Regions from separate parts of the Streptomyces sp. MGP-P1 genome, predicted to be linked through region 2. Evidence: riboswitches for the same ligand, from Rfam matches in the RefSeq annotation. Region 2 holds a riboswitch; each other region holds the start of a gene.

Region 1 (9,590 bases), on a different contig from region 2:
CAAACGCCCGGTGCGCCCGGCGCCCTTCGCCCTGGACGAGCTGCACACCGACCCGGGCGACCCCAACCCGCCCAGGAAGCTTGCCCCGCCCGCCAGTTGGGACGGACTCTTCCAGCGCCTCGACAAAGGGCTGCACCTCTACCACAAGGTCGCCCCGCGCCCACTGCGCCGCATCGCGATGAACCTGGCCGCCCGCTGGATCATCGAGCGCCAGGAGAACGACGGTTGCTGGGGCGGGATCCAGCCGCCCGCCGTCTACTCCGTCATCGCCCTGCACCTGCTGGGCTACGACCTCGACCACCCGGTGATGAAGGCGGGCCTGGCCTCGCTCGACCGGTTCGCCGTCCGGCGCGAGGACGGCGCCCGCATGGTCGAGGCCTGCCAGTCGCCCGTCTGGGACACCTGCCTCGCCACCATCGCACTGGCCGACGCCGGACTCGGGGCCGACCACCCCGCCCTGGTGAAGGCCGCCGACTGGATGCTGGCCGAGGAGATCACCAGACCCGGCGACTGGTCGGTACGAAAGCCCGAACTCGCTCCAGGAGGCTGGGCGTTCGAGTTCCACAACGACAACTACCCGGACATCGACGACACCGCGGAAGTCGTCCTGGCGCTGCGCCGGGTGCGCCACCCCGACCCCGCCCGCATGCAGGCGGCCATCGATCGCGGGGTCCGCTGGAGCCTCGGGATGCAGTCCCGCAACGGTGCCTGGGGCGCGTTCGACGCCGACAACACCAGCCCCTTCCCCAACCGCCTGCCCTTCTGCGACTTCGGCGAGGTCATCGACCCGCCGTCGGCCGACGTCACCGGTCACGTCGTGGAGATGCTCGCCGTCGAAGGGCTCGCGAGCCACCCCCGTACCCGCGAGGGCATCGCGTGGCTGCTCGCCGAACAGGAGGCGTGCGGAGCCTGGTTCGGCCGCTGGGGCGTCAACTACGTGTACGGCACCGGGTCCGTGGTGCCCGCCCTGATCGCCGCCGGACTGCCCGCCGGGCATCCCGCGATCCGCCGGGCCGTCGCCTGGCTCGAGTCCGTCCAGAACGACGACGGCGGATGGGGCGAGGACCTGCGCTCCTACCAGGAGGAGAAGTGGATCGGGCACGGCGAGTCCACCGCCTCCCAGACCGCCTGGGCGCTCCTCGCGCTCCTCGCCGCCGGCCGCCGCGACACCCGCCCCGTCGCCCGCGGCGTCACCTGGCTGACCGCGGCGCAGCAGGCAGACGGTTCCTGGGACGAGCCGTATTTCACCGGGACCGGCTTCCCCTGGGACTTCTCCATCAACTACCACCTCTACCGCCAGGTCTTCCCTCTCACCGCCCTCGGACGCTATGTGTACGGCGACCCGTTCGCCGACCGCGCGACCGCCGCCGAGGGGGCCTGATGGGTGATCCGAGACGGCCGGGGAGCCTCGCGACGCCCCTGCTGGTCGCCTGCGCTCTGGGCATCGAGCAGGTGGCCCTGCGCAGCGGCAGGGGCGTTCCGGGCCCGGTCCGGGTCGTGCGCACCGGGATGGGCCCCCGGGCGGCGGAGGCGGCCGTGGCGCGCCTCCTGGGCCCCGGGGGGATTCCCGACGCCGCCGTCATCGCCTCCGGCTTCTGCGCCGGCCTCGCCCCGGGGATGCACCCCGGGGACCTCGTCGTCGCCGAGGAGACCCGGGACGCGGACGGCACCACACCCTGCACGGGCACCGGCGTCCTGGTCGCCGCGCTCGCCAGGGCCGTTCCGGGCCGCAGGGTCCACACCGGCCCGCTGACCGGCTCCGACCACGTCGTACGGGGCTCCGAGCGGGCCGCGCTGCGGGCGGGCGGGGCCGTCGCGGTGGACATGGAGTCCGCCGCGACGCTGCGTACCGCCCTGTGTCACGGGCCGCGCCCGGTTGCGGCCGTCCGGGTGGTCGTGGACGCTCCAGAGCATGAGCTCGTCCGTATCGGCACCGTACGCGGTGGAATATCGGCTTTCCGCGTTCTTCGTTCCGTCCTTCCGGCTTTCTACGAATGGCACCGATCCTTAACGCTCCCCAGGAGGTGAGCTAGATGGCCATGCCGCTCCGTCAGTCCATCAAGGTTGCGACGTATCTCCTCGAACAGAAGCTCCGCAAGCGTGAGAAGTTCCCACTGATCGTCGAGCTGGAGCCGTTGTTCGCCTGCAACCTCGCCTGCGAGGGGTGCGGGAAGATCCAGCACCCGGCCGGTGTCCTGAAGCAGCGCATGCCGGTCGCCCAGGCGGTGGGCGCGGTGCTCGAATCCGGCGCCTCGATGGTGTCCATCGCCGGTGGCGAACCGTTGATGCACCCCCAGATCGACGAGATCGTGCGTCAGCTCGTCGCCAGGAAAAAGTACGTCTTCCTCTGCACCAACGCGATGCTGATGCGGAAGAAGCTCGACAAGTTCACCCCGTCCCCGTACTTCGCCTTCGCCGTGCACATCGACGGACTGCGCGAGCGGCACGACGAGTCGGTCGCCAAGGAAGGCGTCTTCGACGAGGCAGTCGCCGCGATGAAGGAGGCCAAGCGGCGCGGCTTCCGGGTCACCACCAACTCCACCTTCTTCAACACCGACACCCCGCAGACCATCATCGAGGTCCTCAACTACCTCAACGACGACCTGCACGTCGACGAGATGATGATCTCTCCCGCCTACGCCTACGAGAAGGCCCCCGACCAGGAGCACTTCCTCGGCGTCGAGCAGACCCGCGAGCTGTTCAAGAAGGCCTTCGCGGGTGGCAACCGGGCCCGCTGGCGGCTCAACCACTCACCGCTCTTCCTGGACTTCCTGGAGGGCAAGGCGGACTTCGCGTGCACCGCGTGGGCGATCCCCAACTACTCGCTCTTCGGCTGGCAGCGCCCCTGCTACCTGATGAACGACGGCTACGTACCGACGTACCGTCAGCTCATCGAGGAGACCGACTGGGAGAAGTACGGCCGGGGCAAGGACCCTCGCTGCGCCAACTGCATGGCGCACTGCGGCTACGAGCCCACGGCGGTGCTCGCCACGATGGGGTCCCTGAAGGAATCCCTGCGCGCGGCGCGGGAGACCATCAGCAGCAACCGCTGAGGCGGTGTCCGACGAGGTACGGCCGGCCGCCACGGTTCTCCCGGGGCGGCCGGCCCCCATGGCGCAGCACACCCGAAGGGAAGAGCGGGCGATGACGGACGGCGGATCCCAGGGCTTCGACCTGGCTCGGCTCCTCGCCGAGCGCGGGGCCGAACGGTACGACCTGCACGCACGCCACCTCAACCACCAGCTGCCGCGCATGCTGCACACCCTCGGCTTCGACAAGGTCTACGAGCGGGCCGAGGGCGCGTACTTCTGGGACGCGGAGGGCGACGACTACCTCGACATGCTCGCCGGGTTCGGCGTCATGGGCCTCGGCCGTCACCACCCCGTCGTCCGTCAGGCCCTGCACGACGTCCTGGATGCCCAGCTCGCCGACCTCACCCGCTTCGACTGCCAGCCGCTGCCCGGACTGCTCGCCGAGAAGCTCCTCGCCCACAGCCCCCACCTGGACCGCGTCTTCTTCGGGAACAGCGGCACGGAGGCGGTCGAGACGGCGCTGAAATTCGCCCGCTACGCCACCGGGAAGCCACGGGTCCTCTACTGCGACCACGCCTTCCACGGGCTCACCACCGGCTCCCTCTCGGTCAACGGGGAGAGCGGCTTCCGCGACGGCTTCGCCCCCCTGCTGCCGGACACGGCCGTCCCGCTCGGCGACCTGGAAGCGCTGCGCCGCGAGCTGAAGCGGGGGGACGTCGCGGCCCTGGTCGTGGAGCCGATCCAGGGGAAGGGCGTGCACGCCACGCCGCCGGGCTATCTGCGGGGGGCGCAGGAGCTGCTGCACCGGCACAAGGCGCTCCTGATCGTCGACGAGGTGCAGACGGGCCTCGGCCGGACCGGGGACTTCTACGCCTACCAGCACGAGGAGGGGGTGGAGCCCGATCTGGTGTGCGTCGCCAAGGCGCTCTCCGGCGGTTATGTGCCCGTCGGGGCGACCCTCGGCAAGGACTGGATCTTCCGCAAGGTCTACTCCTCGATGGACCGGGTCCTCGTCCACTCCGCGAGCTTCGGCTCCAACGCCCAGGCGATGGCGGCCGGGCTCGCCGTCCTGACGGTGATGGAGGACGAGGAGACCGTCGCCAACGCCCGGCGCACCGGCGACCTGCTGTGCGAGCGGCTGGCGGCCCTGGTGGACCGCTACGAGCTGCTGCACGAGGTCCGCGGGCGCGGGCTGATGATCGGCATCGAGTTCGGCAGGCCGTCCTCGCTCAAGCTCCGCAGCCGCTGGACCATGCTCCAGGCGGCCCGCAAGGGCCTCTTCGCGCAGATGGTCGTGGTGCCACTGCTCCAGAAGCACCGGATCCTCACCCAGGTCTCCGGCGACCACCTGGAAGTGATCAAGCTGATCCCGCCGCTGGTCATCGGGGACGCGGAGGTGGACCGTTTCGTGGCGGCCTTCACGTCCGTCATGGACGACGCGCACAGCGGGGGCGGACTCATGTGGGACTTCGGCCGGACGCTGGTCAAGCAGGCCGTGGCCCACCGCTGACCGACTTCCGCGAGGGAAACGAGGAAATTGCCTCTGAGGCAAGTAATTTGCCTCAGAGGAAAGATCCTGGCCCAATGGAGCCATGAACCCTCCGGACGAAGGGGTGCCGGACGAGCTCCCCGGCGTCGCACCCCGACTGCGCGACCTGCGCCGCGATCGCGGCCTCACCCTGGAGACCGCCGCCGGCCGGGCCGGGCTCTCCCCGGCCCATCTCTCCCGGCTGGAGACCGGCCGCAGGCAGCCCTCGCTGCCGATGCTGCTGGGCCTGGCCCGCATCTACGGTACGACGGTCTCCGAGCTGCTCGGCGAGCAGCCGCCCGAACGGGACGCGATCGTCCGCGGCGGCGGCTTCGAGGGGGCGGAGGCCGACGGCTGGATGTACCGGCAGGCAGGCGGATCCGGTCGCGCCATGCAGGCGCTGCGGGTGCGCGTTCCGTACGGGGCCCAGGGCGACCTGGTCCGGGTCCATCCCGGCGAGGAGTGGCTGTACGTCCTGGAGGGGCGGCTGCGGATCGGGCTCGGCGACACCGTCCATGACCTCGAACCCGGCGACAGCGCCCACTTCGACTCGCTCACCCCGCACCGGATCGCGGCCATCGACCGCTGCGGCGCGGAGCTGCTCTTCGTCCACTCCCTGCTGCAGAGCCCCGCCGCCGAGCTGTGCCTCGGCAACGCCCTCCACGCGCGCTGAACCGGCCGTCCCCGCCGGCTCCATCCTTCGCTCCACCGGCCGCGAGGCCGACAGAGAGGACCGTCATGTCCGATTCCGAGCACTACGACCCGCTGGGCCCCGGCCGCCGCCCGAACGAGGACCCGCAGGAGAAGCGGATGCCGCGCGGCGTCATCATCCGCCTCTTCGCCTACCTGGTGGCGGGCCACGTCATCGCGGGCTTCCTCTACCTGCTCTTCGTGGTGGCCGGGAGCAAGTGACGGCGGGCGGACGACCGGCCGCCCCGGGCGGCCGCCTCCCGTCCGGGTCAGGCCTGGTCGAGCAGGCGCTCGCGCAGCCGCTCCCGGGTCTCGGGGGAGACCTTCAGCCCCTCCGACAGGTAGCGGTCCGTCGTTCCCCAGCTCTCCTCGATGGCCGTGAAGGCCGCCGCGAGGTAGGCGGGCCGCGCCCCGAAGAGCGGGTCCAGCAGCTCCAGCACCTCGGGCGACATGTCGGTGCCGGACGCGTCGGAGCGCTTCAGGGCGTAGCGGCGGCGGAGGTCGTCGGACTTGAGGTAGTCCTCCTCGATCGCTTCCGGCTCGACGCCGACCGCCAGCAGGGCGACCGCGATCGAGAGACCGGCCCGGTCCTTGCCCGCCGCGCAGTGCATCAGGGCGGGGACGCTGTCCTCGGCCAGGGAGTGCAGCACCCGGCTGTGCTCGGCGGTGCGGTCCAGGATCGTCGCGCGGTACATACGGATCATGCGGTCGACGCCCTTGCCGTTCGCGAGGACCGAGCGCAGCTGCTCGATGTTTCCGTCGCTCACCAGCCGCCAGAACTCGGCGCCGTCCGCCGGGTCCGAGAGCGGAATGCTGACATTGCGGACACCGGCCAGCTCGATGTCGTACCCGTCGAGCCGGTGGTCGGCGGAGTGGCGGAAGTCGAAGATCGTGTGCAGCCCGAGCCCGCCGAGGAAAGCCGCGTCCTCGGCCGTGGCGTGCGCCAGGTGACCGCTCCGGTAGAGCCGCCCGAAGGCGGTGCGCCGTCCGTCCGCGGTGGGGAGCCCGCCCACATCGCGGAAGTTGCGGACTCCGGTCAGCACGGTCTCTGTCGGCGGGACCTGCGGCACCTGTTGCGTCACGGTGGCTCCTGGGATCTCTGGCGTCGGCGCGGCTCGCCGGCGAGGGCGCTCCCGTGACGATACGACATCGATTCGACGGAAAATCATCACGGTCGAGAGCTCCGGTGCGGGGTGCCGAGACGTCCGGGCTGACCCAGTGTCAGGAGGGGGGTCGGCCCAATGTCCGTATTGGTGCATTTCGCAGAACATGCCCCGCTAATGGGGGAGATGGGATTTCGGAGGTGAGCGGGATCATATCCGTGACGGTCCGTGGTGAGTGCGCCCCGAGGCATTCCCGTTGCCCGCACGGAAATCCAAGATCCGTAATCCACGGAGTGTGACGGGAATTCCGGGTCGATAGTGAACCGATGATTCCGGCGAGCAACCGATGGCTTGTTCAGCTCGTCCTGACTCGTTTACGGTCGCCGCAATCCGGACGGACCGCCTAATCCTGCCGCCGCCCGGAATTCGCACCCACCCACTCACGCGTGGCAGGAGCGGGGGAACCAGGTAAGCCGCCGATCCGGAGCGATCCGGACCGGCTCGGGGTGAAGTCGCCGCAACGCGACCGGGCATCTCCAGCCCGAACCCGACAGCTCACCTCGCAGGCGCCGGAGAGGAACTTCCCATGCCCGCAAAGGGTAAGCACCGTCGTCCGAAGTCCGGCCCGATCTCCCGCGGCGTCCTCGTCGCAGGGACCGGCGGCGCCGCACTCGCCCTCCCGCTCATCGGGGCCACCGTCGCGAACGCGGCGGACCAGGCCGCTCCGGCCGTGAAGCCCGCCGCCGCCTCGGTCGCCGCCGCGCACACCGTCCCGGCCACCGCCCCCGCCGCGTCGAAGACCGCCCCGAAGACGTACGCCGTCGTCTCCGGCGACTACCTGGCGAAGATCGCGGCCGAGCACCAGCTCAAGGGCGGGTGGGAGAAGCTCTACCAGGACAACCGCTCCACCGTCGGCGAGAACCCCGGCCTGATCCACCCGGGCATGAAGCTGACCCTCGGCGCCAAGGGCTCCGAGCCGGCCGAGAAGTCCGCGGCCCCCGAGGCCGCCCCGAAGAAGGCCGCACCGGCGCCGAAGGCCGCGCCTAAGGAGGCCCCGAAGGCCGACACCGTCTCCGCCGACGACTCCGAGGGCTCCGGCAGCACGTCGGGGACCGGCTCCTCCGAGGCCACCGGCTCCGGCTGGTCCGCCCCGCTGGCCAGCGCCAACGTCACCACCCAGTACCGGGCTTCCGGCGCCAGCTGGTCCAGCGGCTACCACACCGGCTCGGACTTCCAGGCCGCCTCCGGCACCCCCGTACTCGCCATCGGTCCGGGCACCGTCGTCTCGGCCGGCAACAGCGGCTCCTACGGCAACGAGGTCGTCATCCAGCACGAGGACGGCATGTACTCCCAGTACGCCCACCAGTCCTCGCTCAACGTCTCCGTCGGCCAGACCGTCACCGGGGGCCAGCAGATCGGCCTCTCCGGCTCCACCGGCAACTCCACCGGACCGCACCTGCACTTCGAGGTCCGCACCGGCCCGAGCTACGGCTCGGACATCGACCCGATCGCGTACCTGCGTCAGCACGGCGTCTCCGTCTGACGTCTCCGTCCAGGGTCGCCGTTTCCGACCGGACGCGGCGAGAAGTGATCGAGGGGCGGTGCGCGGCGGCGCACCGCCCCTCCACTTATTCCGGCTTTACCAAAAACTGACCGGGTGGTCTATCTCACCACCCGTCAACCCCGTATTACGGTCGCGTAGGTCACATCGCACGATGCAGGATAAGTGCTTGTGGCAGACGATTCGAGAAACAACCGGCAGCACACCATCGGGTCGTACGCGGCGATTGGCGACAGTTTCACCGAGGGCGTCGGCGACCCCGGCCCCGACGGGACGTATCTCGGCTGGGCGGACCGCTTCGCGGTGCTCCTCGCCGACCGGCTCCCGGCCCCCGAGGGGGCGACCGGCCCCCTGGACTACTTCCGCTACGCCAATCTCGCCGTACGAGGACGTCTCCTCGACCAGATCGTCGAGGAGCAGGTCCCGCGCGCCAAGGAACTGGCCCCCGACCTGGTCAGCTTCTGCGCGGGCGGCAACGACATCATCCGGCCCGGCACCGACCCCGACGACCTCGCCGAGCGCTTCGAGCGGGCGGTCGCCGACCTGAGCAACGCCGTCGGCACGGTCATGGTCACCACCGGCTTCGACACCCGGGGCGTTCCGGTGCTGCGCCACATGCGCGGCAAGATCGCCACGTACAACGTCCACCTGCGGGCCATCGCCGACCGCTACCACTGCCCCGTGCTGGACCTGTGGTCGCTGCGTTCCGTGCAGGACCGGCGCGCGTGGGACAGCGACCGGCTGCACCTGTCGCCCGAGGGCCACACCCGCGTGGCGCTGCGCGCCGCCCAGGTCCTCGGCCACGAGGTGCCCGCCGACCCCGACCAGCCCTGGCCGCCGCAGGCCCAGCGCAGACCCTTCGACGCACGGCGCGACAACATCCAGTGGGCCCGCGAATACCTCGTGCCCTGGATCGGCCGACGGCTGCGCGGAGAGTCCTCCGGCGACCACGTCGGGGCGAAGCGCCCGGACCTCCTGCCGCTGTAGCCGTCGAACCGGTCAGGGCTCCAGCAGGGGAAGCGCACGCCGGGACGGGCCCGGCACCACGAGCCCGTCCGGCGGCGTGCCCCCGCCCCGGGGGTGGGCTGCCGGTATCCGCTCCAGGACACCGCCCGCGAACACGTCGTACAACGGCAGCGACTCCAGATGCACATAGCCGATGTGGCAGTCGCACACGGCGAGCGGACAGGCCCGCGGGCCGAGCGCCCGGCGGTAGCTGCCGTCGTAGAGATTGCCCAGCTCCGCCTTGACGAAGTGACAGCGCCGCACCGTGCCGTCCCCGTCCACCGAGATCACCGACTCGCCCGTCCGGCAGGGCAGCCCCGCCGAACGGTGCGGATCACGGCTGTAGGGGAACAACGGATCCAGCTCCGTCCACCGCGCCGCCTCCTCGTCGGTGTAGGTGTGTCCCTCGGCGGCGTTCACCCAGAGATAGACCTCCTCCGGCAGCGCCGCCCGCAACCGCCGGGCCTCCTCCAGATGGGCGTCGAAGCCCACCACCCCCACGCTGTGGCGGATCCCCTTCGCGGACAGCTCCCGACACTTGCCCAGGAACCGTTCGTACGGTGTCTGCCCCGGGTGGTAGGTGCACCAGAGCGCGATCCGCTCCGGATCGGCGTCGGCCAGCCAGTCGGTGCGACCGCTCAGGTTCGTCTGGATCGCCACCCGCCCGATGT
Region 2 (9,590 bases):
GCGACGGCGGGAGCTACCCCTGGAGTTTCAGCGGAGTGATGGGCCTCGCGGAACGCTGTCTGGATCCGGCCGAGGCCGACCGGCTGGAGGTCCTGACGGCCGCACAGGACGAGCAGGAGGGGGCATCGCCGGGGGCGGGCGGATACTGGTCGGAAGCCTTCCAGCGCCTGGTCTCCACCCTGCGGCTGCGCGCCGCGATGGAGGCGGAGCTGATGTCGTGATGCGCGGGGGGAGCGGCGCGGATCTGCCTGCCGCCGCAAGGGAACGGAGCCGACCCGCCCACCGCCGTGACCAGCGACGACGAAGACGCGGGCACAGCGCGGGCGACCGCGAGCGCGCGAGCACGCACCCGGGCGGCGGGGACCGCGAGCACACACGCACGCCGGCGACCGCGACCGCGAGCGCACACGTCGGCGAGGGCGGCGGCGACGGCCCGGGACGGCGACGGAACCGCCGTCGCCCGCGCGGGCCCCGTATGCAGCGGGCCCGCTCCGGGGCCGGTGGTCAGGCCTGCGCGGCCTGGCGGACGTTGGCGTTGACCCACGTGACGATCTCGGTCGTCGTCGCCCCCGGGGTGAACAGCTCCGCGACGCCCAGCTCCTTCAGCGGCGCGATGTCGTCCTCCGGGATGATCCCGCCGCCGAACACCTTGATGTCCTCCGCCTCCCGGGCCTTCAGCAACTCGATCACCTTGGCGAACAGCGTGTTGTGCGCCCCGGAGAGGATCGAGAGGCCGATGGCGTCGGCGTCCTCCTGGATCGCCGTGTCGACGATCTGCTCGGGCGTCTGGTGGAGCCCGGTGTAGATCACCTCCATACCGGCGTCCCGCAACGCCCGCGCGATGACTTTGGCCCCGCGGTCGTGGCCGTCGAGTCCCGGCTTGGCCACCACCACACGGATCGGACCGGTCACACCCATCACTGCCTCCACCTGGTCTCCCGCGCCTGAAGGGCCGGGGATGTGAACGAACGTTATCCACAGCATCCCGCAAGGCGCCGTTTCGCGGCAGGCGGGGAGGGGGAAATCACATGTGGGACAAGTTCGCCGGGTGCCATCGACCCGTACGCGACCGATCGGACACCCCCTCGGGAGCCGCCACGAGGTTGTCGTACCACCGCGCCGCCAGCCGCACGGCACGGTGGTGCGGCCCACGTGGCCCGCAGGTCCGCGACCCTCGCGGAGACAGAGATACCCCGGAGACAGAGACACCCCATGAGGGCATACGGAGGACATACGGGGACGGGAGCCGTCTCTCCCCCGTACGCCAGTCCAGGAGGCCGGCCGTGAAGCTCCTCCCTCTCCTCCCCCTGCTGCCCCGCCTGCCGGGCCCCCGCCTGTCGTCCGCGCTCCTCGGCGCCACCGCTCTGGAGCTGGCCGTCCTCGCCGGGCACCTGATCGCCTACCCCTTCGGTCTCACCCCGGAGCGCCGCCGGTCCCCGCGCCCGCCGACCCGCCCCCTGAGCACCGGGGCCGACGGCCCGGACCACGGCGGGACCACCCCGCCCGAGGCCACCACCCCGCCCGAGGCCACCGCCCTGCCGGTCGCGGCCGCCGGAGCGCCGCCCGTCGTCCTGCTGCACGGCTTCATCGACAACCGCTCCGTGTTCGTCGTCCTGCGGCGCGCGCTGACCCGGCACGGCCACCGTCACCTGGAAGCCCTCAACTACTCGCCGCTGACGCGCGACATCCCCACCGCCGCCGAACTGCTCGGGCGGCACGTGGAGGACATCTGCGAGCGCACCGGGCACAGCCGGGTCGACGTCGTCGGGCACAGCCTCGGCGGCCTGATCGCCCGGTACTACGTACAGCGACTCGGCGGTGACCGGCGGGTGCGCACTCTGGTGACGCTCGGAACCCCGCACGGGGGCACCGCCGTCGCCCCGGGGGCGGGCGTTCACCCCATCGTGCGTCAGATGCGCGGCGGTTCCTCCGTGATCGAGGAGCTGCGCGCCCCCGCTCCCGGCTGCCGGACCCGGTTCGTGAGCTTCTGGAGCGAGTGGGACCAAGTGATGGTTCCGGTCGAGACGGCGTGCGTCGACCATCCCGATCTCGACGCGGTGAACGTACGCGTCACCGGCATCGGACACCTCGCACTGCCCGTGCACCCGACGGTGGCCGCCGCGATCCGGGAGGCTCTTGAGGCACCGGAGGCCGGAGAGGACACCGCCACCGCCACCGAATCCTCCGCCGGGACGACTTCCGCGGCCTGAAATAGAACATCAGTCGAACGTAGGGCCAAGGCTGCGCCTGCCGTCCACCGAAAGACGGCCGATTGCCCGTTTCCTACGAACGCAAAACCTGTCGAAGATTGTCGTCCTCACATACCGCCGGGTACAGTCGCGGCCACTGCTTCCCCCTGGGACTCCCCTGACCGGGAGCCAGAACAGTCCTGCTGCCGAGGCGAGAGAGAAGTTGGTGAACGACCAGCACCCCCACGCCGGGCATGTCGGGTACGACGACCGATCGACCGGCAGCTTCGCCACCGACCCGCTCTTCGGCTCCCTTTTGGGCGGCCACGACACCGGCTACGACGCGGGTCACCCCGCCGCCGGACACGGCGACACCACCTACGGCGTCGGCTACGACACGCCGTACGCGACCGGACAGCCGGACCACAGCGGCCAGTACGACTCCTCCGCGTGGAACACCGACACCGGCGCACAGCAGACACCCGCCTACGACGGTTACGCCGCCCAGGACCAGGCCCCGCAGCAGTGGGACGCCTCCGGGGCCTGGCAACAGGTCGCCGATCAGAACCTGACCGGCCAGTGGGCGGCGGCCGACACCGGCGCGTTCCCCACCACGGGCTTCCCGGCCGCCCCGTACGGCGCGGAGACCACGCACGCCACGGAGGCGTACGGCACCGGCGTGTACGGGACGGACGCCTACGACACCGGTACGTACCCGGCCGGTGCCGCGTACGGAGCCGACGCCTACGAGACCGGGTCGTACCCGACCGGCGCGTACGGCACGGCGGCCGTCGCCGCCGACACCGGGACGTACGCCACCACCGCCTTCACCACCGGCACGTTCGACGCGGGCACCCATGACACCGGTGCGCAGGGCACGGGCGCGCACGGCACGGGTGGTGCGCATGACACCGGGGCGTACGACTTCGGCGCCTACGAAACCGGCGCTTACGGCACCGTTTCCTACGGCACGGGTACGTACGACACGGGCGCCTACGACGCGACCGCGTGGAACTCCGGCGCCACGCCCGGGGACACCGCGTACGAACCCGAACAGACGTCGCACCCGCTGTACGAACAGCAGCCGGCCGACGCGACGGCGCCCGGGGCGGCGGCCGAACCGGACGGTACGGCCGAAGCGCCGGGGACCGGCCACCACTCCACCGCCGAGTTCGCCGCCCTCGCACCGGACGCCGTGCCGGAGCCGGCAGCCGGGGACGACTTCCCCGCCGCGCACTCCGTGAACCGCACCGCCGTCCGCCCCCCCGCCCCCCGCAACCGGGCCCGTCGGCGTACTCCCGCCAAGCGTTCCGCCCTGCTGACCATCGCGGTGCCCTCCGCCTGCGTGATGAGCGTCGCGGGCATCGCCGCCGCCTCGGTCGGCGGGATGCCCGGCGGCGAGGAGAAGCCGGAGGAGACGACCACCTCGCTGGCGGTGGCCGACCCCAGCACCGTCAAGCCGGTCGCCGCGAACAACCGGCTGGACAGCCAGCTGGAGCAGCTCTCCGAGGGCAGCGACGACTTCCGTGCGCGCGCGAGCCGCACCCAGGAGCGCATCGACCTGCGGGAGCGGCAGGCGGCGGAGAAGCAGAAGCGCGAGGAGGAGGCCGCACGCCGCGAGGCGCTGCGACCCAAGTTCGTCCTGCCGGTCAAGCAGCACGGGCTCAGCGCCTACTACGGCCAGGCGGGCGTCAACTGGATGTCCGTGCACTCGGGCATCGACTTCCCCGTCTCGTACGGCACTCCGGTGATGGCCGCGACCGACGGCACCGTACGCACCCAGCTGAACAGCGCCTACGGGGTCATGGCGATCGTGACCGCCGCCGACGGCACCGAGACCTGGTACTGCCACCTCAGCAGCACCAAGATCCGCTCCGGCCCGGTGAAGGCCGGCGACGTCATCGCGTACGCGGGGAACTCGGGCAACTCCACCGGTCCGCACCTGCACTTCGAGGTCCGGCCCGGCGGCGGCTCGGCCATCGACCCGCTGGCGTGGCTGCGCAGCAAGGGCATCGACCCGAGCTGAGAGACCATCACGAGCACGAACAGACGGAAGCGGGAGAGAGCGCCGAGGCGCTCTCTCCCGCTTCCGTCGGTCCGGCCCTGTCCCGGCCGTCTACAGCTTCTCGACCGGCGCGTACCGCAGCAGCAGCTTCTTCGGGCGTTCGTCGCCGAAGTCGACCGTCGCCTTGGCCTGGTCGCCGAAGCCCTCGACGGCCGTCACCGTGCCGAGCCCGAACTGGTCGTGCGTGACCCGGTCCCCGGCCACCAGGGTGACCGTCGGCTTCTCCGCGCCGCCGCGCCGGGTCGCGAAACCCGAGGGTCCGGAGCGGGAGCGGGAGGAGGACAGTGAGGACGTGATGCCGGAGGTGGGCCCCGCGGGGGCGGCCATCGGGCCCTTGCGGCGCCAGTCCAGGTGCGCGTCCGGGATCTCCTCCAGGAATCGCGAGGGCGGGTTGTACGAGGGCTGGCCCCAGGCGCTGCGCATCGCGGCGCGGGTCAGGTAGAGCCGTTCGCGGGCGCGGGTGATGCCGACGTACGCGAGGCGCCGCTCCTCCTCCAGCTCCTTGGTCTGGCCGAGGGCCCGCATGTGCGGGAAGACGCCGTCCTCCATGCCGGTGAGGAAGACGACCGGGAACTCCAGCCCCTTCGCCGTGTGCAGGGTCATCAGCGTGATGACGCCGGAGCCGTCCTCGTCCTCGTCGGGGATCTGGTCGGAGTCGGCGACGAGCGCGACCTTCTCCAGGAACTCCGCGAGGGTGCCCGCGCCTTCCTCGTCGCCGCGCTCCTGCTCGAATTCGAGGGCGACGGCGGCGAGTTCCTGGAGGTTCTCGATGCGGGTCTCGTCCTGCGGGTCGGTGGAGGCCTGGAGCTCGGCGAGATAGCCCGTGCGCTCCAGGACGGCTTCCAGCACGACGGCGGGGCCGGCGCCGGATTCGACGATCGTGCGCAGCTCCTCCATCAGCGTGTTGAAGCGCTTGACGGCGTTGGACGAGCGGGCGGCCATGCCGTACGCCTCGTCGACACGGCGCAGTGCCTGCGGGAAGGAGATCTTCTCGCGCATCGACAGGGCGTCGATCATCGCTTCGGCGCGGTCGCCGATGCCGCGCTTGGGGACGTTGAGGATGCGGCGCAGCGGGACGGTGTCCTCGGGGTTGGCGAGGACCCGGAGGTAGGCCAGGACGTCCCGGACCTCCTTGCGCTCGTAGAAGCGCACACCTCCGACGACCTTGTAGGGCAGGCCGACGCGGATGAAGATCTCTTCGAAGACACGGGACTGGGCGTTGGTCCGGTAGAAGACGGCGACGTCGCCCGCCTTGGCGTCTCCCGCGTCGGTGAGCCGGTCGATCTCGTCGGCGACGAACTGCGCCTCGTCGTGCTCGGTGTCGGCGACGTAGCCGGTGATGCGGGCGCCGCTGCCGGCGTTGGTCCAGAGGTTCTTGGGGCGGCGGCTCTCGTTGCGCTCGATCACGGCGTTGGCGGCGGAGAGGATCGTCTGCGTGGAGCGGTAGTTCTGCTCCAGCAGGATCGTCGTCGCGCTCGGGTAGTCCTCCTCGAACTGGAGGATGTTGCGGATGGTCGCACCCCGGAAGGCGTAGATCGACTGGTCCGCGTCGCCCACCACGCACAGCTCGGCGGGTGCGTCGGCCTCCCCGGCCGGGCCGACCAGCTCCCGTACCAGCGTGTACTGGGCGTGGTTGGTGTCCTGGTACTCGTCGACGAGGACGTGGCGGAAGCGGCGGCGGTAGTGCTCGGCCACGTCCGGGAAGGCCTGGAGGAGGTGGACCGTCGTCATGATGATGTCGTCGAAGTCCAGGGCGTTGGCCTCGCGCAGGCGGGCCTGGTAGAGCGCGTACGCCTGGGCCAGGGTCTTCTCGAAGCCGTCCGTCGCCTGCCCGGCGAAGGTCTCCTCGTCGATGAGCTCGTTCTTGAGGTTGGAGACCTTGGCGGTGAAGGACTTCGGCGGGAACTGCTTCGGGTCCAGGTCGAGGTCGCGGCAGACCAGGGCCATCAGGCGCTTGGAGTCGGCGGCGTCGTAGATCGAGAACGACGAGGTGAAGCCGAGCTTCTTCGACTCGCGGCGCAGGATGCGGACGCACGCGCTGTGGAAGGTCATGACCCACATGGCGTTGGCGCGGGGGCCGACGAGCTGCTCGACGCGCTCCTTCATCTCGCCCGCGGCCTTGTTGGTGAAGGTGATCGCGAGGATCTGCCCGGGGTGCGTCCCGCGCTCGGCCAGCAGGTGGGCGATGCGGTGGGTGAGGACGCGGGTCTTGCCGGAGCCGGCTCCGGCGACGATGAGCAGCGGGGACCCGGCGTGCACGACGGCGGCGCGCTGCTCGGTGTTCAGCCCGTCGAGCAGGGAGGCGGAGTCGATCACCGGGCGCGCGTGACCGTCCCGGTAGTACCCGTCCCGGGGCGGCGGGGGCGCGTCGTAGACGCCCCCGAAGAGTCCCTCCGGCACCGCTTCGGGTGCGTGGTCCTCGGGGGGCGGCGGGGGGCCGTCCTCCACGGGCTGGAGGCCGGTCAGGAAACTGTCGTCAAAGAGGCTGCTCATCGCCTCCCGAGTCTAGGCGGCCGGACTGACAACGTTCCGCAGAAGCAGGGAAAGGCCGCTCGCACCACGCCCCCGCCCGTACGCACGGAGACCGGACGTCGACGTTCCGTGAAGGAGCGCCCCGGTCGGAGGGGTGCCCAGCCCCCGATCCGGAAAGGTCACGAAAATGTATCGGGCATATCGCTCATCGTCCTTCCCAGTGGCGGGGCCGGTTGGCTAGCGTGCTCGGTCAGGTGGCCCGTACCTCCCTGAGGCGAACCACGCCTGACGGGCGCCTCTGCCGAATCCGTCCTGCCGGCCCGGCAGCTCGGAACCGGGGACCCACACGCGACACCGGGGTGAATCGGTCCGTGCCCTCGCAGCCGGACCGTAGGACAGCCTTCCGTTCCGTCCGAACCCGACAGCTAACCCGGTAGGCGGTCCACGGAAGGAGATGCCGGTCTTGGCATCGCATCGCAAGCCGCGCACGAAGGTGCGCACCACCACCCCCGCCGTCGGACTGACGACGGCCGCGCTGGCCTCCGTGACGCTGCTCTCCACGCAGAGCGCCACGGCCGTGCCGGCGGAGCCGAAGCCCGCCATCGAGGAAGTGCAGAAGAAGGTCGACGCCCTGTACCGGCAGGCGGGCGCCGCGACCCAGGAGTACAACCGGGCCAAGGCCGCCTCCGCGTCCCAGCGGACGAAGGTCGACACGCTGCTCTCCGACGTGGCGAAGCGGGCCGAGAAGATCAACGAGGCGCGCCGGGCGCTGGGCTCCTACGCGGCGGCCCAGTACCGCGACGGGGGCATCGCGCCCGCGGCGACGTTCTTCCTGGCGGACAACCCGCAGGGGTACTTCGACCAGAGCCGGCTGATGGACCGGGCGACGGAGCGGCAGCAGAAGGCCGTCGACGAGGTCCGTACGCAGCAGGCCTCGGCGGCGAAGAAGCGCGCCGAGGCGGTGAAGAGCCTGGAGACCCTCACCGAGTCGCAGGCCACGCTCGCCTCCAGCAAGAAGGACGTGCAGACCAAACTCACCGAGGCCCGGGGCCTGCTGTCGAGGCTGACCGCCGAGGAGAAGGCGCGGCTGGCGGAGCTGGAGCGCAGGCAGGAGGCCGAGGCGAAGGAGAAGGCGGCGAAGCTGGCCGCCCGGCAGGCCGCGGAGGCGAAGGAGAAGGCCGAGGCCGAGGAGAAGGCCCGCGAGGAGGCGGCGAAGGAGTCCGGCGGCGGTTCGGGCACGGGCTCCGGTTCCGGTACGGGAACGGGAACGGGAACGGGAACGGATCCGGGCTCCGGCACCGGCACCGGTACGGACAGTGGTTACGCCGCCAAGGCGGAGAAGGTCCTGGCCTTCGCCCGCGCCCAGATCGGGAAGCCGTACGTGTGGGGCGCGTCGGGCCCCTCCAGTTACGACTGCTCGGGGCTGACGCAGGCGGCGTGGCGGGAGGCGGGGGTGACCCTGCCCCGGACGACCTGGGACCAGGTGGAGGTCGGGACGCGGGTCGCCACGTCCGATCTGACCCCCGGAGACCTGGTCTTCTTCTACGACGACATCAGCCACGTCGGCATCTACAAGGGCGACGGGATGATGATCCACGCCCCGAAGCCGGGTGCGAACGTGCGCGAGGAGTCGATCTACTCCATGCCGATCTACGGAAGCGTGCGCCCGGCGTAGTGCGTGTTCGGGGGCGGCTTCTCAGCGACCGCCCCCGAACGCCTCAGGTCCAGACCGTGGCGATGAAGATGTTGACGGCCGTCAGTCCGCCGACCGCGGCGAACGCGCCCTTGTCCACCGTCTCGTCGTCCCGCTTGACGTAGACGAGGGCGAGGATCACGACCAGCAGCGCGAGCTTGATGCCGATCTTGACGTTGTTCACGGCCTGGTCGTCGGCCTGATTGAGCCCGACCAGGGCGATGCCGGTGACGAGCATGGTCAGCGCGCCGTGCAGCATGGCGGGGGTGAAGCGGGCGGTGCCCGCTCCCATGGCCTTCATCTGCGTCAGGAAGCCGCCCAGCAGGGAGGCGATGCCGATGATGTGCAGGGCGACGAAGACATTGATGAGTACGTCCATGGCTCCGGAGCCTAGCCAGGGCCAGGGATATGCCTTGCAGTGAGGCACACCTTCCTTGCGCGCTTCCTCCGCTATTGAACGCATTGCCCCGATATATGGGCGCATCGGTGATCAACCAAGACCGCCGAAACGTCATATCAGGGCAATAGCGGTCACGGCGACTCTTTTCCCGGCCCTGGGATTAGCGTCCTTCACGGACCCGCCGGTATCCCCCGGCGGACAGCCGACAGGAAGGATGCCGCCCTCGTGGCAGCCCACCGCAGGTCAGCTCACCGAAAACCCAAGCAGCGCCCGCTCACCGGCTCTGCTGCCCGCACCGCCGCCACCCTGGCGCTCGCCGGGGCCGCCACCGCGGGATCGGTCACCGGGGCGGGCGCGGCCCCCGCCGAACCGGCCCCCACCGCCGCGCAGGTCAAGTCGAAGGTCGACCGGCTCTACCACGACGCCGAGGCCGCCACCGAGAAGTACAACGGGGCGAAGGAGGAGGCGGCCACCGCCACCCGCGCCGTCGACGCCCTGGCCGACGAGGCCGCCCGTCGCACCGCCCGGCTCAACGCCGCCCGGCACGCCCTCGGTTCGCTGGCCACCGCGCAGTACCGCAGCGGAACCCTGGACCCGGCCCTGCAACTGGCGCTCTCCTCCGACCCCGACACCTTTCTGCAACGCGCCTCCCACCTCGACCGGGCGGGCGACCGGCAGAGCGGCCTCCTGCGCGGCATCCAGCGACAGGTCTCCCGGATCACCCGCGTCAAGGCCCGCGCCGACCAGGAGACCGAACGCCTCGCCGCCCGC
Region 3 (9,590 bases), on a different contig from region 2:
CGCGAGAAGCTCAGTCCCGGCTGGCAGGGCTACCTCTCGCTGTTCTAGGGCGTGCCGGGCCCCGGCGTCCGGCGACGCCGTGCCAGGACGCGAATGGGATACCGCCTCGGCCGCCGGGCCGGGGGCGGCTATGCTCGTGGAGTGATCTCCCAGGGGCCGTTAGCTCAATTGGTCAGAGCAGCGGACTTTTAATCCGTTGGTTGTGGGTTCGAGTCCCACACGGCCTACCGGTCACAGGGCGAGGAGACCCTCCGCCCGACGCGAACGCCCCCGGCCTGCCGCAGCAGGCCGGGGGCGCTTCGCTGTGCACGGGCTCTCGCGTACCTCCCGGCCCGAGTGTCTCAAGCGCGGCTGCCGGTGAGGGTGGCGTAGACGACGACGTTGTCGGCGTAGCGGCTGTCCGCCTCGGAGTAGTCGCCGCCGCAGGTGATCAGACGGAGCCCGGCGTGGTCGAGGTTGCGGTAGACCTCCACCGTCGGGAACGCGTCCTTGGGATACACGGCGGTCCGGTCGACGGTGAACTCGGCCGTGCGGCCGTCCGCGCGACGGACGGCGATGCGGTCGCCGGGGTCGAGCGTGGCGAGCTCGAAGAAGACCGCCGGTGCGCCGTCCCAGGTCACATGGCCCGCGATCACCGCCGGACCCATGGCCCCGGGCGTCGGGCCGGGCGTGTACCAGCCGGCCTTGTCCGGGTCGCGCGGGGTGTCCATCGCCCGGTGCTCACCGAGTCCCAGGTCCTCCAGCGTGGAGTCGACCTTCAGGGAGGGGATCGTGATCCCGACGGGCCGCGAGGAGGGCAGGGCGGCTACGGGCCGTCCGTTCCGGTTTGCGCTCCCGATGCCCTTCTCCGGTGGCGCGGACGTCCCCGCGTGGGGCGGGGACGTCCGGCCGGCCGGGGTCCCGGAGCTTCCCTTGTCCGCCGCCGGGGGAGGGGCGGACTGCTGGCGGCCGGTTCCCAGGGCCAGCAGCAGCCCGCCGATCAGGAGCAGGGCCGCGACGGCGGCGGTGAGCACGAAGGTCCGCCGCTGTCCTGGGGGTGGTGCGGGCCCGTCGCCCAGGTCCGTCGCGTTCATCGGGGTCACCTCTTCCTGGTCGCTGGCGCTGCGGAGCCCGGTCGGGGCGGGGTGGGGCGGCGGGCGGACGCGGCGCCGCGTGTCGTCCGGGCCGGACCGGTCAGGTGTCGTGCCGGGTGTCGTCCGGGCCTGACCGGTCAGGTGTCGTGCCGGGCGTCGGCCGGGCCGGACGGGTCAGGCGTCGTGCCGGACGTCGGCCGTACGGGTCCGGCGGCGTACGGCGAACAGTCCGCCGGCCGCGAGCACGGCGGCGCCGCCCGCAGCCAGGAGCCCCGGCGACTGGACGCCCTCCGTGCCGCCGCCACCGGTCTCGACGCCGCCGGCCGGCATGGAGCCGACGGCCGCGCCCTTGACCATGCCGCAGTTGGCAGGAGCGGTGGCCTCCTGGGGGAGCTTCGGGTCGAGCTCGCTCTTGCCCGCTCCGAAGTCGTACGTCCCGTCGTCGTTGCGGTCGATGCCGTGCTGCACGACGTGCAGGTCCTTGAGGTGGTCCGCCACGTCCTGCGGGACGGTGATCGTGCGAAAGTAGGTCAGCTTGCCGTCCTTGTCCGCGACGGGCATCCGGTCGACCGCGAGGCCGCTCTTCTTGGACGTATCGCCCTTCGTCGTCAGCGAGATGTTGATGTCCCCGTACATCGGCAGGCCCTCGGCGGTGGTGACGATGCCGTCGCCGTCCTTGTCCGCGCTCTTGTCCGGGCAGCGGAAGTCGTGGCCGTCGGTGGAGCCGTGGATGTGCTGGGCGTGCGGCTGACCGGGGACCAGCCCCTGTGCGTCGATCTTCACGGTCAGCTGGTCGCCCTCCAGGCTGACCAGGGCGGCGCCACTGGCGCCGGAGTCGTTCAGCTGCTCCAGGTCGATCTGGTACGTGTCACCCTCGGCCGCCTTCGTGGTGCCGTCGGGGTGCCCCTCGTGAGCCAGGGCGGGCCCGGCCACCCCGAGGGTGAGTGCTGCGGGCAGGACGAGCAGTGCGGCGAGGCGAGTTGTACGGCGGGCTATCACGAAGACGCATCCCCTTCCGGAAGTTCCGGCGCGGGCCGGAACGACGTTCGGTCGCTGATGTCGTCTATTCGGAGCCGTGACCCGGGTCGGATTGGCCCGAGCACGACAAACATCTGCCGTCTCCGCCCGCCGCGGGGGCGGTCAGGCGGGGGCCGCCGCCTCGGGCTCGATGGAGCGACGCCTGACGAGCAGCACGACGATCAGGACCACCTGGAGGACAATGATCAGGGCCATGCCCAGGGAGGCTTGGGGCTCCTCGCCGACGAGGTTGGAGAAGAGACTGGTGTCCCACAGCCCGTGGACGAGCATCGGCAGCAGGATGACGCCGCCGGCCCTGAGGCACAGGTAGAAGAAGTAGCCCGACGTGGAGACGATGAGGGCCTGGAGGATGGCCTGCGCCCCCGCCCCGAAGGCGTTGCTGAGGTGGACGAGGCCGAAGACGAGCGAGGAGAAGAGGGCGACCTTGCCCTCGGTGAGCCCGGCCCGGCGGAAGACCTGCACGCCGATGCCCCGGAACATGAGCTCCTCGCCCACGCCGACGAACAGGCCCAGCAGGAGCAGGGAAACCACCAGGGAGGCGCTCTGGTCGCCGAGGTGACCGTAGTTCAGGCCGAGCAGGGCGACGGCCAGCATGGAGACCGGTACCCAGCGCACCCAGCGGCGAACGGGTGCGCGGTAGCGCAGCACCTCGCCCCACCAGCCGAGCCAGGTCACGACGGCGGCGGCGAACACGATCGACGCCCCGATCGGGATCAGCGCGTTGCGCACGAGGGATTCCGTGGTGGGGAAGGCGCTGTCGGAGGAGCTGGTGTCCACGCCGGTCAGGAATCCGAGGCCCTGGATGATGCCCGCGTACACGGCGACGATCACCAGGAACCACGGCCATGCCAGCCTTCGCCCCGGCCGGCCGTCCCGTATCGCGTTCGTCCCGGCCGTCCCGTACCCCGTCCGTCCCGTCCGTTCCGTCCCGGCCGTCCCGTCCTGCACCACGTCACCCTTTTCTCCGATGGCGAGAGCACTCCCGCCGCTCCGCCTGCCCCAGCCACCCGATCGGGTGCGGGCTTACGCAAAGATCCCATGCGGAACAGGGCAAAAGCCATGGAGGATCCCCGAGGGTGGAGCCCCGGACCCCGGCCCGGCGGAGCTCCGCCGTAATTGGTCGAGGGCGCGCCGGGAATGCCGTAGAGTTGTGTTTACCGACGCGGGGTGGAGCAGCTCGGTAGCTCGCTGGGCTCATAACCCAGAGGTCGCAGGTTCAAATCCTGTCCCCGCTACTGAAGGCCCGGGCCCGGCACGCACAGCGTGCCGGGCCCGAGTCGTTTCCTGGCGCCGTGATGGTGCGGCTTGACCTTGACGCAGCGTAAAGATCTAGCGTTTCCGGCATGGAGTGGTCCATTCAGGAAATCGCCCGACAGGCCGGCACCACGAGCCGCACGCTCCGGCACTACGGAGATCTCGGTCTCCTCACGCCGAGCCGGATCGGGAGCAACGGCTACCGCTACTACGACCAGGACGCCCTCGTCCGGCTGCAGCGCGTCCTGCTGCTCCGGGAGCTCGGTCTTTCTCTGCCCGCCATCAAGGACGTGCTCGTGGGGCAGCGGGACACGGCGGTGGCGCTGCGGGCGCATCTGCGGCTGCTCGAACAGGAGCAGGCGCGCATCGGGCGGCAGATCGCTTCGGTGCGGACCACTCTCCACAAGACGCAGGAGGGGATGGAACTCATGGCCGATGAAGTGTTCGACGGCTTCGACCACACCGCCCACGAGCAGGAGGTCACCGAGCGCTGGGGCCGGGACGCGTACGAGGAGGGCGACCGCTGGTGGCGTTCGCTCGGGGACGAGCGGAAGAAGGCGTTCCAGGACGAGCACGAGGCCATCGCGCGCGCCTGGGGGCGGGCCGGGGAGGCGGGGCTCGCCGCCGACGGGGCCGAGGCGCAGGACCTCGCGCGGCGGCACTGCGCCTGGCTGTCCTCGGCCAGGGCGCCCAGCCGTTCGTACGTGATCGGGCTCGGCGAGATGTATGTCGCCGACCCCCGCTTCGGAAAGAACTACGATCGCTACGGGGACGGCACCGCCGCCTTCGTACGGGACGCACTGACGGTATACGCGGAACACCGGCTCTCCGACTGACCACGGAAGGCCGGACCTCCGCCCGCCTTCCCCCTATTCGGCCGATGCGCAGTAGCCGCTCGGCGCGGCTCCGGGAAGCCTGGGCGGGGCGCGGTACCGTCCGCAGCCGTGGGTGGACCGGGCAGGAGTGCACAGGTGGGGATGGCCGACGAACGGCGTAGTGCCACGGCGGGGAGTTTCGACGCCGTGGGCCGGGTGGTGTTCGGGTCCCGGGAGGGCCAGCTGACGTCCGACGGGCGGCGCACCGGGCGGGTCGTCCGGCTGCTGCCCGCTCTGTTGATCCTCGGCGGGCTGGTGTTCGACTCGCTGGCTCCGCCCAACTTCACGGCGGTCCCCCTGTTCGTCGCGGCCCCGCTGGTCGCCGCGCCGTTCTTCTCGAAGTCGCGGACCGTCCGTACGGGGATCGCCGCGGTCCTCTCCGTCATCGCGATGCGGCTCTCCGACGGGACGACCACCCAGGTGGTCCCGGTCATCGAGATGCTCACCGTGCTCACGGCCTCGGTGCTGGCCCTGGTCATCAACGGCGTCGTGCGGCGCGGCAACGAGCAGCTGGCGTCGGCCCGGGTCATCGCGGAGACCGCCATGCGGGCCGTGCTGCCGACCCCGGCCGAGCGGATCGGCGGACTCCAGGTGGCCGCGCGGTACGAGGCGGCGCAGGCGGACGAGTTCGTGGGCGGCGACCTGTTCGCCGTCGCGGACACCCCGTACGGCGTGCGTGTGGTCGTCGGCGACGTACGCGGCAAGGGGCTGGACGCCGTCGAGGCGGTGGCGGTGATCATCGGGGCGTTCCGCGAGGCGGCCGAGCAGGAGCGTTCGCTGGAGGGTGTCGCGCAGCGGCTGGAGCGGGCGCTGGCCCGGGAGGGGACCCGGCGGTACGGGCTGGACGCGATGGAGGGGTTCATCACCGCCGTGCTCGCCGAGATCCCGCCCGGTGCGGCCTCGTTGCGCATCGTCAACCGCGGTCACCCCGAGCCGATCCTGCTGCACGCCGACGGCGCCCTGGAGGTGCTGGCGCCCTCGGTGCCCGCCATGCCGCTGGGGATGGACCTGGGGGTGTGGCCGGACCGGTCCGACGAGTGGGCGATGCCCGCCGGGGCGACGCTCCTCGCCTTCACGGACGGCCTGTCCGAGGCGCGGGACCCGAACGGGGTCTTCTACGATCCGGCGGCCCGGCTGCGCGGCCGGATCTTCCCCGGCCCGGAGGAGCTGTTGTCGGCGCTGACGGACGACGTACGGCTGCACACCGGCGGGCGGACCACGGACGACATGGCGCTCATCGCGGTCGGCCGGCCGGCGGAGGGGCAGCCCGTGCGCCGGACGACGGTGAAGATCGTGGGCCGGGGCGATGACGCCGGGCGATGACGCTGGGCGATGAAGCTGGACGAAGCCGCCGGGCGTTGACACGGTGCGTAATCGAAAGACACCGCTCCGCATAACATTTGACACACCGTCAGAAAAAGTGATGTGGCTGAGCGGTGGTCAAGTCGCCCGATTGCGCCCGGTTGCCACCCGTACATCCCTGCCCTGTTCGTTAATGATCAACAGGAACAGCTTGGAATAGGGCCCGTCCGTCTATTAACGTTCGATAACGCAGCGCGGTCGTCACAGCCGTCGTCAGAGACGGCGCCGCGCGCGAGCGCCGAATTCCGCAAGGGAACCGGGGAACCACCTACATGGGGTGAATCGGACGCCTGCGTCTCGTGAGAGACGGAGGGGCCCGTAGGAGACCTTCCTGCTCCGAACCCGTCAGCTAACCCGGTAGGCGAGAAGGAAGGAAAGGAGTGCGCCCACGTGGCGTCCAACAAGCCTGCCCCTGAGGCCCCGTCACCCTTCAGTGCCGACACCTTCGGTGGCGAGGAGCGCACCTGGGAGGAATGGAACCCCACCGCGGAGTCCATCCGTCCCGTGCGCGGCAAGCACCGCGTGGCCAAGCAGCGTGGTCTCGCCCGTAGCTCCACCGTCCTCGGGGTCGGCGTCATAGCGGCTGTCGGTGCCGGCGGCATGGCCACCGCGCAGGACAAGGCGCCGGTCTCCATCTCTCTTCCCGATTCCATCGTGGACAACCTCCCCGACGCCAAGTCCCTTCCCGGCGTCGGGTCTTTGATGTCCGACGAGGCGGCGCCCGCCCCGGTCGCCGCCTCCGCGCCGCTCACCACCGCCGGCCTCACCACCGCCGAGGCCGAGCAGGGCACCGACGCGGGCGAGGCGCTGCGCGCCCGGATCCTCCAGCAGGCCGAACAGCAGCAGGCCAGCGCCGACGCCGAGGCCAGGGCAGCCGCCGAGAAGGCAGCGGCCGAGAGCGCCGCCGCCGAGGCCAAGAAGCAGCAGGACGAGGCCGAGGCCGAGGCCGCCGCGAAGAAGAAGGCGGCGAAGGAAGCGGCGGAGAAGAAGAAGGAGGCCGAGCGGCTCGCGAAGCTCGCCGCCAGCTTCTCCCTCCCCACCTTCTCGTACACGATCACCTCGACCTACGGTCAGTCCGGCGCGCTCTGGTCCTCGGGCCAGCACACCGGTCTCGACTTCGCCGGGTCGGCCGGCGCACCGCTCAAGGCCGTGCACAGCGGCACGATCACCTCGGCCGGCTACTCCGGCTCGTACGGCTACCGCACGGTCCTCGAACTCGAGGACGGCACGGAGGTCTGGTACGCCCACCAGTCCTCGATCGAGGTCTCCGTCGGCCAGAAGGTCACCACCGGCCAGACCATCGGCCGCATGGGCGACAGCGGCAACGTCACCGGCGTCCACCTCCACCTGGAGGTCCGCACCGCAGGCGGTTCCGCGATGGACCCGATGGCCTGGCTCAGCAGCAAGGGCCTGAACGTCTGACCACCCGGCCCCGCGGCTGACGCCCTTCGTCGCCGCCCCCCAACCCCGGCAGCCCTGACGCACACCCCCCGACGTCAGGGCTGCCGGTCTGTCCGGGGACGGTACGGTCCGGCGGGCGACGGAATACCGTCCCCGCCCCGGCCCGTTGAACCTCCACATGACTTCCCAGCGCACTCTCGGCACCTCCGACCTCCAGGTCTTCCCCCTCGCCCTCGGCGGCAACGTCTTCGGCTGGACGGCGGACGAGGACCAGTCCTTCGCCGTCCTGGACGCGTACGTCGCGGCCGGCGGCAACTTCATCGACACCGCCGACGCGTACTCCGCCTGGGTCGAGGGCAACGAGGGCGGTGAGTCGGAGACCGTCATCGGCAAGTGGCTCGCCTCCCGCTCCAACCGGTCCGACATCGTCGTCGCCACCAAGGTCGGCGCCCACCCCGACCACCGGGGCCTCTCCGCCGGCACCGTCAAGGGCGCGGCCGAGGCATCGCTGCGCCGCCTCGGCACCGACCACATCGACCTCTACTACACGCACTTCGACGACGAGACCGTCCCGGTCGAGGAGATCATCACCGCCCTCGACCAACTGGTGAAGGACGGCAAGGTGCGGCACATCGCCGCTTCCAACATCAGCCCCGAGCGCCTGCGGGCCTCCCTCGACTTCTCCGAGCGCGAGGGCCTCGCCCGGTACGTCGCGCTCCAGCCGCACTACAACCTGGTCTCCCGCGACACCTACGAGGGCGACCTCCAGGACACCGCGGCCCGCGCCGGCCTCGCCGCCGTCCCGTACTACGCGCTCGCCTCCGGCTTCCTCACCGGCAAGTACCGCCCCGGCACGGCCGTGGAGAGCGCCCGCTCCGCGACGGCGGGCGGCCACCTGGAGTCGGAGCAGGGCCGCAGGGTGCTGGCCGCCCTCGACCGGGTCGCCGGGGAACGGGAGGCCGAGATCGCCACGGTCGCCCTCGCCTGGCTCGCCGCACAGCCGACCGTCGCCGCCCCGATCGCCTCCGCCCGTACGGTCGAGCAGCTCCCCGCCCTCGTCGCGGTCGCCGACCTGCGGCTGACCGACGGCGAACTCGCCCTGCTCACCGAGGCGTCGGCCTGACGGAGCCGGACGGAGCCGGAGGCCACCGCCGGACGCCCCGGAGGCCGCCGTTCGCGGAGGCCGAAGCCGTGGTGGTGACTGCGGCTCCGGCTACGTCGGCGGGCGGCGGTGGCTGGGTGGTGCGCTGCCGTACGGCTGGGGCGGCGGGTAGGCGGCGGGGCCGTATCCCGGTGTGTGCCCGTGCGCCTGCCCGTATCCAGGCGTCTGCCCGGGGCTGTACCCGTACCCGTACCCGTTTCCGCTTCCGTACGGCGTCGGCGTGAGGTGGCCGCGGTGGGCGCCCGGGCGGGCCGTCAGGAGGGCCGCGTGGGTGAGGGCCGGGGCCGCGAACTCCCGGCGCTGCCAGAGGTGGTGCAGCAACTCCCGCTCCCGCGCGCCGAAGTCCGGGCCCACCGCGCCGTGGCGGGCCCGGCGGCGCAGCCCCGCCAGGGAGGTCGCGAACGACTCGTACTCCGCGACCGCGCGGGCCGCCGCCCGGCCCCGCGTCCGGTCCGGCTGCCAGTGACGGGCCAGGTCACGGGCCATGCCCCGGGCCCGCATGGAGGAGAGCGCCGACGGCTCGGCGGGGGTGAGCCAGCCGGCCGCCGCATAGGCGGGCAGCTCGGCCGCGAGGGCCCGCAGCTCCCGCTGGCGCGACCAGACCGCCAGCCAGGTCACCAGGCCGAACGCCGGGACCATGACGATCCCGTACACCGCGTAGAAGCCGTACGGGCCGAAGGCCGACGAACCGTTCCACAGGGCGTGCAGGCCCATCGCCAGGAGCAGTCCCAGCACCGGCAGGGCGAGCCGGCGGACCCGGTGGCGGCGGGCGCTGACGGCCGCGAAGCCGAAGCCGAGGCCGGTGAGGACCGTGAACAGGGGGTGCGCGAACGGCGACATCACGATCCGCACGAAGAACGTCCCGGCCGTCACCGAGGCGAACCCGGAGCTGCCCAGCTGCTGGTCCTCACCGAAGGCGTTGCCCAGATAGAGGATGTTCTCGGTGAACGCGAAACCCGTCGCGGTGAAGCCGGCGACGACGACGCCGTCCACCACCCCGCTGAACTCCCGTCTGCGGAACAGGAAGATCAGCAGCACGGCCGCCGCCTTCGCGCTCTCCTCGACCACGGGGGCGATCACCGTCGCCCCCAGGGTGTCGGCGCTCGCCGGATCGGCCGTCGCGGTGGCTATCCAGCGCGTCGCGAACGAGTTGGCGATGATCGCGACGAGCGCGGCGGCGCACGCGCCCCAGGCGAAGGAGAAGATCAGATTCCGCCAGGGGCCCGGCTCGACCCGGTCCAGCCAGCGGAACGCCGCCATCAGCAGCGGGACCGGCAGCACCGCCAGACCGAGACCGACCAGGAACCCCTCCGGGCCGGTCTGTTCGCGGACGAGGGCGAGGATCACCAGACCGCACAGCACGAGCGCCACGATCACGGCCCCGGCGCGGAACACCTTGCTGCGCCACACCATGCCGACGCGGCG

The links. Region 2 has a riboswitch for cyclic di-AMP ahead of AC3CH1_RS15815 (C40 family peptidase). Riboswitches for the same ligand answer to the same signal wherever they lie in the genome.
Region 1: linked by a shared signal. The riboswitch ahead of AC3CH1_RS03765 (M23 family metallopeptidase) and the one ahead of AC3CH1_RS15815 (C40 family peptidase) in region 2 are both predicted to bind cyclic di-AMP.
Region 3: linked by a shared signal. The riboswitch ahead of AC3CH1_RS15355 (M23 family metallopeptidase) and the one ahead of AC3CH1_RS15815 (C40 family peptidase) in region 2 are both predicted to bind cyclic di-AMP.

The regions. Positions count from the first base shown of each region.
Region 1 covers NZ_JBYMEM010000001.1:819,442-829,031, reverse strand. Annotated here, with positions in the region: gene shc (squalene--hopene cyclase) at 1-1,381, shown strand, start outside; gene AC3CH1_RS03795 (phosphorylase family protein) at 1,381-2,028, shown strand; gene hpnH (adenosyl-hopene transferase HpnH) at 2,034-3,053, shown strand; gene AC3CH1_RS03785 (aspartate aminotransferase family protein) at 3,145-4,542, shown strand; gene AC3CH1_RS03780 (helix-turn-helix domain-containing protein) at 4,625-5,233, shown strand; gene AC3CH1_RS03775 (DUF6126 family protein) at 5,299-5,472, shown strand; gene AC3CH1_RS03770 (tyrosine-protein phosphatase) at 5,520-6,332, opposite strand; cyclic di-AMP (ydaO/yuaA leader) riboswitch at 6,777-6,937, shown strand; gene AC3CH1_RS03765 (M23 family metallopeptidase) at 6,940-7,896, shown strand; gene AC3CH1_RS03760 (SGNH/GDSL hydrolase family protein) at 8,086-8,901, shown strand; gene AC3CH1_RS03755 (STM4011 family radical SAM protein) at 8,914-9,590, opposite strand, start outside.
Region 2 covers NZ_JBYMEM010000006.1:12,572-22,161, reverse strand. Annotated here, with positions in the region: partial or broken gene AC3CH1_RS15840 (DUF5691 domain-containing protein) at 1-221, shown strand, start outside; gene icmB (coenzyme B12-dependent isobutyryl CoA mutase small subunit) at 505-918, opposite strand; gene AC3CH1_RS15830 (esterase/lipase family protein) at 1,284-2,210, shown strand; gene AC3CH1_RS15825 (M23 family metallopeptidase) at 2,416-4,215, shown strand; gene pcrA (DNA helicase PcrA) at 4,306-6,747, opposite strand; cyclic di-AMP (ydaO/yuaA leader) riboswitch at 7,016-7,182, shown strand; gene AC3CH1_RS15815 (C40 family peptidase) at 7,181-8,401, shown strand; gene AC3CH1_RS15810 (hypothetical protein) at 8,445-8,798, opposite strand; gene AC3CH1_RS15805 (C40 family peptidase) at 9,045-9,590, shown strand, end outside.
Region 3 covers NZ_JBYMEM010000005.1:1,292,348-1,301,937, forward strand. Annotated here, with positions in the region: gene AC3CH1_RS15315 (FG-GAP repeat domain-containing protein) at 1-48, shown strand, start outside; tRNA gene AC3CH1_RS15320 (tRNA-Lys) at 154-227, shown strand; gene AC3CH1_RS15325 (class F sortase) at 342-1,073, opposite strand; gene AC3CH1_RS15330 (GVDTG sorting domain-containing protein) at 1,248-2,072, opposite strand; gene AC3CH1_RS15335 (CPBP family intramembrane glutamic endopeptidase) at 2,214-3,059, opposite strand; tRNA gene AC3CH1_RS15340 (tRNA-Met) at 3,273-3,346, shown strand; gene AC3CH1_RS15345 (MerR family transcriptional regulator) at 3,455-4,201, shown strand; gene AC3CH1_RS15350 (PP2C family protein-serine/threonine phosphatase) at 4,343-5,563, shown strand; cyclic di-AMP (ydaO/yuaA leader) riboswitch at 5,829-5,981, shown strand; gene AC3CH1_RS15355 (M23 family metallopeptidase) at 5,993-7,024, shown strand; gene AC3CH1_RS15360 (aldo/keto reductase) at 7,182-8,126, shown strand; gene AC3CH1_RS15365 (PrsW family intramembrane metalloprotease) at 8,217-9,590, opposite strand, start outside.